2 linked regions of the Thermovibrio ammonificans HB-1 genome follow. The protein of the gene in region 1 interacts with the protein of each later gene in a pairwise test. Links are inferred from orthologs where the notes say so. Each region holds a gene or a part of one and is shown in the gene's direction. Other genes may lie near its edges.

The links.
Region 2: the proteins of recA (region 1) and dprA interact in binary tests that used the Bacillus subtilis proteins (3 or more experiments, as listed by UniProt). The link is inferred for Thermovibrio ammonificans HB-1 from one-to-one orthologs.

Annotation. Positions count from the first base shown.
Region 1 is NC_014926.1:1,636,117-1,639,406, forward strand. The notes cover bases 13-2,991. They hold recA (recombinase RecA), read left to right. Parts: upstream 13-963; coding sequence 964-2,019; downstream 2,020-2,991. Other genes in these bases: THEAM_RS08530 (valine--tRNA ligase), read right to left, coding at 13-217; THEAM_RS08540 (nucleoside deaminase), read left to right, coding at 395-841; THEAM_RS08555 (type IV pilus twitching motility protein PilT), read left to right, coding at 1,985-2,991. In the rest of the region: more of THEAM_RS08530, read right to left, coding at 1-12; more of THEAM_RS08555, read left to right, coding at 2,992-3,082; THEAM_RS08560 (regulatory protein RecX), read left to right, coding at 3,063-3,290. UniProt on the Bacillus subtilis protein: Multifunctional protein involved in homologous recombination, DNA repair and competence.
Region 2 is NC_014926.1:160,739-164,028, forward strand. What follows is about bases 312-3,290. They hold dprA (DNA-processing protein DprA), read left to right. Parts: upstream 312-1,288; coding sequence 1,289-2,293; downstream 2,294-3,290. Other genes in these bases: THEAM_RS00905 (hypothetical protein), read right to left, coding at 312-669; THEAM_RS00910 (purine nucleoside phosphorylase YfiH/LACC1 family protein), read left to right, coding at 687-1,289; THEAM_RS00920 (SAM-dependent methyltransferase), read left to right, coding at 2,287-3,231; THEAM_RS00925 (adenylosuccinate synthase), read right to left, coding at 3,240-3,290. Outside these bases: THEAM_RS00900 (hypothetical protein), read right to left, coding at 1-275; more of THEAM_RS00905, read right to left, coding at 268-311. UniProt on the Bacillus subtilis protein: Protein that helps load RecA onto ssDNA during transformation. Binds cooperatively to circular ssDNA, is able to bridge different segments of DNA. Favors the loading of RecA onto SsbA- or SsbB-coated ssDNA and formation of RecA-DNA filaments.

The DNA of each region.
Region 1 (3,290 bases):
GCTTCCAGCGGCAGATAACATCCTGAAGCGTAGAGTTGAGGGCGTGACCCACGTGGAGAACGCCGGTAACGTTGGGGGGCGGAAGAACAACGCTGAACTTGGGCTTTTCACCCTTTAACACCTTTTCGGTATCTGCGTGAAAGTACCCCTTCTCAAGCCAGTGCCTGTACCACTTATCCTCAAACAGGGCCGGGTTGTAGGTGGGTTCCATCTCCATCCTTTTCCTCCAGCAAGAAGTTGCTCAATTTTAGTTGAAATCAAAAGTTGCAGGGATAAATTTATAGCCGACAGAGCGCGCCCGTAGCTCAACTGGATAGAGCGTGGGACTACGGATCCCAAGGTTGCAGGTTCGACTCCTGCCGGGCGCGCCACTTACCCCTCCACCGGAGCCGCCTTGAACGACCTCTACTTCCTCAGGCTTGCACTTCGGGAGGCGGAAAAAGCGCTATCCTTCGGGGAAGTTCCCATAGGAGCCGTTGTAGTAAGGAACGGAGAGGTTATAGCAAAGGCCTTCAACCGGAAGGAGTTCCTCCAGGACCCAACGGCCCACGCAGAGCTGATAGCAATAAGGGAGGCGGCGCGGAAGCTCAACAGCTGGAGGCTTAACGACTGCACCATCTACTCAACGGTAGAACCCTGTATAATGTGCTGTGGCGCTATAATTCAATCTCGGATAAAGAGGGTTGTCTACTCCACGCCCGACCCTAAATTTGGAGGGGTAGAGAGCCTATACAGGCTGCTGGGCGACGAGAGGAACAACCACAGGCCTGAAGTGGTGAAGCTGGAGCTTCCAGAATCGGAGGAGCTCCTGAAAGCCTTCTTCAGGTCCCTTCGCCGATAGCGGAGAGGTGGCCGAGCCCGGCTTAAGGCGCCCGACTCGAAATCGGGTGTGGGGGCAAACACCCCCACCGCGGGTTCAAATCCCGCCCTCTCCGCCACCTTAACCCCTATTGAGGAGACTCCATGGCCGGACAACACCCAAACCAAAATCAACCATCAAAAGAGGAAAAACTAAAAGTCCTTGAAAGTGCAATTAAACGGATAAAAAAGGAGTTCGGAGAGGGCGCAATAATGCGCCTTGGGGAAACGCCCGTTGAGAGAGTTCCGGCAATATCCACCGGCTCCATCTCGGTAGACAGAATCACCGGCATAGGCGGAGTACCCAGGGGAAGAATCACCGAGATTTTCGGCCCGGAAGCATCCGGTAAAACAACGCTGGCGCTCCACGTAATATCAAACGCACAGAAAGAAGGGGGCGTAGCGGCCTTTATAGACGCAGAGCACACCTTCGACCCGACCTACGCAAGGAACTTAGGGATAAACCTGGAAGAGCTTCTGCTATCTCAGCCCGACAGCGGAGAGCAGGCCCTTGAAATAGCCGAAACCCTCGTTAGGAGCGGTGCCGTAGACGTAATAGTCATAGACTCCGTAGCCGCCCTCACACCCGAGGCCGAGCTCAAGGGCGACATGGGAGACTCCCACGTGGGGCTCCAGGCAAGACTGATGTCTCAAGCCCTCAGAAAACTCACGGCGGCAGTCAGCAAAAGCAAGTGTGCTTTAATTTTCATAAACCAGGTCAGAGAAAAAATTGGTATGATGGGCTACGGAGGGCCCCAGGAGACAACTACAGGCGGCAGGGCCCTGAAGTTCTACGCCTCTATGAGGATGGACATAAGGAACATAGGCCAGATAAAGGGCAGAAACGACGAGCGTATAGGCCACAAGGCCAAGGTGAAAATCGTGAAGAACAAACTGGCCCCTCCCTTTAGGGAGGCCGTAGTTGAGATTTATTACGGCGAGGGCATCTCCAAGGAAGCCGACCTGCTGAACCTCGGAGAAGAACTTGGCATAATAAAAAGGAGCGGCTCGTGGTTCTCCTTCGACAACGTGAAGCTCGGCCAGGGCAAGGAAAACGCCCGCCAGTTCCTGAAGGAGAACCCCGAAATAGCCCAAGAGATAGAAAAGAGAATTCTGGAGGCACTCGGTGCCGAAGATAGAGCTGAAGCAGCTCCTTCTTAAAGCCTTTAAAATGGGAGCCTCGGACCTTCACCTGAGGGTGAAGGCCCCTCCCATATTCAGGGTAGACGGCAGAATAGTAAGGCTGGACCTCCCGCTACTTGAAGCGAGCGACATAGACGAGTACGTCAAAGAGATTCTCCCCTTAGAGAAGAAAAAGGAGCTTCCCTTCATAAAGAACATAGACCTTGCCTACTCCCTTCCCGGCGTCTGCAGGTTCAGGGTCAACATCTTCCGTCAGAGGGGGACCTTTGCAATCGTTATGAGGACAATCCCCGTTAAAGTCCCCGACATAGACGAACTGAACCTTCCGCCGGTCCTCAAGAAAATAGCCCTCTACCAGAGGGGGCTCGTTCTCGTTACCGGAACAACGGGTTCGGGTAAATCTACAACCCTTGCGGCAATGCTCAACGAGCTGAACAAGAGGGACTCACGGGTAGTCATAACAATCGAGGACCCTATAGAGTATCTCCACAGCGACAAGAAGTGCATCTTCTACCAGAGGGAAATCGGAGACGACGCCGACGACTTCTTCACCGCCCTGAGAGCGGCCCTCCGTGAAGACCCGGACGTAATCCTGGTGGGAGAGATGAGGGACGCGGAAACCGTAAGGACCGCCCTCGACGCGGCAGAAACGGGTCACATGGTATTCTCAACCCTCCACACCTTAGACGCAAAGGAGACAATAAACAGAATCATCTCCTTCTTCCCCCTTCACCAGCAGCAGGCAATAAGGTTCCAGCTCGCCTCCGTCCTCAAGGCAACCATATCCCAAAGGCTCATTCCCAGGGCCGACGGTAAGGGAAGGGTGCCCGCCGTAGAGGTGATGATAGTAACCGAGGCCATAAAAGAGCGGATAATGAACCCCGAGCTTACCGACGAGATTCCCCAGTTCATAGAGCAGGGCCACGACGTTTACGGCTCCCAAACCTTCGACCAATCGCTATACGACCTGTGGCAGAAAGGCCTCATAACAAAGGAAGATGCCCTCAAGTACGCAACAAAGCCCGACGACCTGCGACTGAAGATGGAGGGCATAATAAGCGGTGGAACCGAAAGAATATAGAGAGGCCTACACTTACGGCTTAAAGCTACTCTCCAAAAGGGGCTACTCAAAAAGAGGGCTTCTGAACAAGCTCAAGGAGAAGTTCCACCCGGAGGCGGCAGAGAGGGCCGTAGAGGAGCTTGCGCGTCAGGGCTACCTAAACGACCTCGAGCTGGCACTCTCCTACTTTGAGGAGAAGGTTAGAAAAGGGTGGGGCAGGAGAAAAATT
Region 2 (3,290 bases), 1.5 Mb from region 1 along the record:
AGCTTTTTCTTCTCGAGCCGCTTTAAGAGGGTTTTCGACGTTACCCTCTTTTTAAGCTCAACGTTTGAGATGTTCACAAACCGCAGGTTTGCCACCTGCCTGTGGCCCTCTATTAGGCTTCCCGATATCTCCACAACCACCTTACACCTGCCCTCGCGCCGCTCCACCAGCTCCGAGGCCACTTTAAGCTCTGCGCTGCACTCAACCTCTGTTCCGGCAACGGAGGGCTCCACGAATAGTTCCTGGAGGACCCAGAAACTACCTGTCTCAAGCATCCTCAAGCTCCCTTACGGTTTTTGCAAACGTGGTGAGGTAATCGATTGAGGAGGTTACCCACACCTTCAGCTCTATCTCCTTCTCGCTTCCCGACTCAAGGGCCCACTGGTAGCGCTGAAAGAGCCTGTAGAAGGCGTTGTAGGCGAGCTTCCTCCGGTTAAGGGGAGCCTTGTCGAGCTCTTCAAAGAAGGAGCGGAGCTCTTTCAGCTTCCGTATTCCCTTCCTCCTTAAGCTCTCTTGGAGAGCCCTGTTTGTTGTTCTCGCCATATTGAGCTGGCTCAGGGCCTTCTCTATTTTCTCCTCGAACAGCGAAAAGAGCTCGGAAGGTTTCAGCAGGTAAAGGGGCGGAATCTTTCTTCTTTTTACCCTTACGCTTAGTCTGCCCTTTGCCATGCTAAAATTTTAGCACTATGGACTTTGAGATATTTATCTCGGAAAAACCGCAGGACGGCCGCGAAATAACTGAAATAAAAGGCCTTCCGGTTTTCAAACCTATACAGGTTCACGGCAGCAGCGTTTACTTTGTGGGAAGGGGAAGGAAAAAGCCTCCCCACGCCGACGCCCTCGTTACCGACAACAAGGGGCTCTGGATAGGCGTTCTGACGGCCGACTGCCTGCCGGTTTTCCTCATAGGGGAGGGAGCGGTAGGTATAGTTCACGCCGGCTGGAGGGGCACTTTAAAGGGGGTTACCTTTAACGCCGTTAACTACATGTCCCGCTTTACCAGGGTCCGCAGGGCGATACTCGGCGTAGGGATATGTAAAGCCTGCTACGAAGTGGGAAAAGACGTTAAAGTGAAGTTCCCCAAGGAGTACGAACGCTGCTTTATACCTGCGGGAGAGGGGAAGTTCCTGTTCGACCTTAAAGAGGCCAACAGGATTCAGCTTAAAGCCGCAGGCGTTGAAGTTATAGCCGATATGGGGCTGTGTAGCGTTTGCAACAACGACCGCTTCTACTCCTACAGGAAGGAGAAGACCGACAAGAGAACCCTCTCTGCCATAAGGATTCTCTGATGACCCGTGAGGAGCTTCTCGCCCTTGCCCTGCACCTTAAAAAGGGCTTCGGCTACGCCGCCTACCGCCGGTTCGTTGAAAAGTTCGGCTCTTTAGAGTCTGCAGTAGGGCTGGGAGCGGTGGAGCTCTCTGCTGAGCTCAGCGCCGCCGAAGGAGAGGTTGAGAGGGCGGAGAAGCTCGGTGTAAAAATCCTAACGGTTGCTTCCCCCGGCTACCCCAAGGAGCTCCTTCAGGTGGCCTCTCCGCCCCTTGCTCTTTACTTGCGGGGAGAGCTGCCCTCGGGCCCCCGGGTTGCCGTTATCGGCTCGAGGAGGTGCTCCCCTTACGGCAGGCGGGTAGCCTTTAGGCTGGGTAAGCTCCTTTCTGAAGCCGGCGTTACGGTTGTAAGCGGCCTTGCCCAGGGTATAGACACCGAGGCCCACCGGGGAGCCGTAAGGGGCGGCGGCTTAACCCTGGCCGTTTTGGGTAGCGGCGTAGATAGGGTTTTCCCCCTTACGAACCTTCACCTTGCCGAAGAAATCGTTGAGTCCGGAGGTGGACTTCTCTCTGAGTTTTCCCTGGGAACAAAGGCCCGTAAAGAGTTTTTTCCCAGGAGGAACAGGATAGTCAGCGGCCTCTCCTCCGCCGTGGTTGTGGTTGAGGCGACCGAAAGGAGCGGCACCTTTATAACCGTTGACTACGCCCTTGAGCAGGGAAGGGAGGTCTTTGCCGTCCCCGGCCCCATAGACTCACCCTACAGCCGGGGTACGAACCACCTCTTAAAGGAGGGAGCCGTTCCCCTCACGGAGCTTTCCGAGCTTTTGGAGTTTTTGGGAGTGAAGAGGGCAGAGGTGAGGGTGCCTCCGGAGTTTGAGAGGGCCTACTCTCTCCTTTCTGCCCCTTTGACTGCCGACGCCTTTGCGGTTAAACTGGGGGTTCAGATTCACGAGGCCTTAAGGCTCCTTGCCCAGATGGAGCTTCTGGGCCTTGTTTCACGGGAAGGAGGACTTTACCGGGCGTGCTGAAGGAGCTTATAGTTGAGCTGATAGAGAGGGAGGGCCCTTTAAGGTTCGACCGGTTCGTTGAGCTCTGCCTCTACCATCCTGAGTTTGGCTACTACACGAGAGTGAGGACGCTACCCGTTCCCGGTCAGGACTTTTTCACCGCCCCTGAGCTGACCCCCGTTTTCGGCAAGGTTCTGGCCCGCCACATCGGCGAAGTTGCCCGAAGGGAGAAGCTCCCTTTAAGGATTCTCGAGCTGGGAGGCGGTAAGGGCTTTCTCGCGAAGGACCTCCTTGAGGAGCTTCGGCCGGAGGAGTACCTGCTGCTGGAGAAGGGCCCCATGAATCTGAAGGGCGTTAAGGGTTTGACCTCCCTTGAGGAGCTTGAAGGGGGCTTTGAAGGGTTTGTTGTCTCCAACGAGTTCTTCGACGCCTTCCCCTTCAGGAGGGTTCTGCCCCGAAGGGGGCTTGAGGTGTTCATAGACGGCAAGGAGAGCAGGCTCTTTGAGACCCTTTTGCCCTTTGAGGGAGAGGCCGGTTCCCCTTGTGAAGGGTTTGAGGGAGAATATCCCCTCTTTTCTTCGTGGCGGCCTTTTTTGGAGGAGCTGGCCGGGAAGCTATCCCGCTGTTACTTCGTCACCTTCGACTACGGGGGAAGGTGCACCGAGCTCTCCGGCAGGCAGACCTTTAAGGCCTTCAGCGGCCACGCCCTTGCAGACGACTGGCTGGAGAGGCCCGGAGAGGTGGACCTTACCGCCCTTGTCGACTTTGATTACCTGAGCAAGATTCTCGGAGAGCTCGGCTTTGAGAACCTTGAGCTTTGCCCTCAGTCGGAGTTCCTGTTAAGCTGGGGAATAGAGCGGTTTGCCTCGCCGGAGCACACGGTTCAGCTCCTTACGCTCCTTGTGGATATGGGGAGGCGTTTCAAGGTTTTAACGGGGAAGTTTGAAGGGAGAGGGTAGCCCGGGGGCTACCAGATTCTCTCCCTGATAACGGTTTCGTCCCTTTGAGGGCCGGTGGA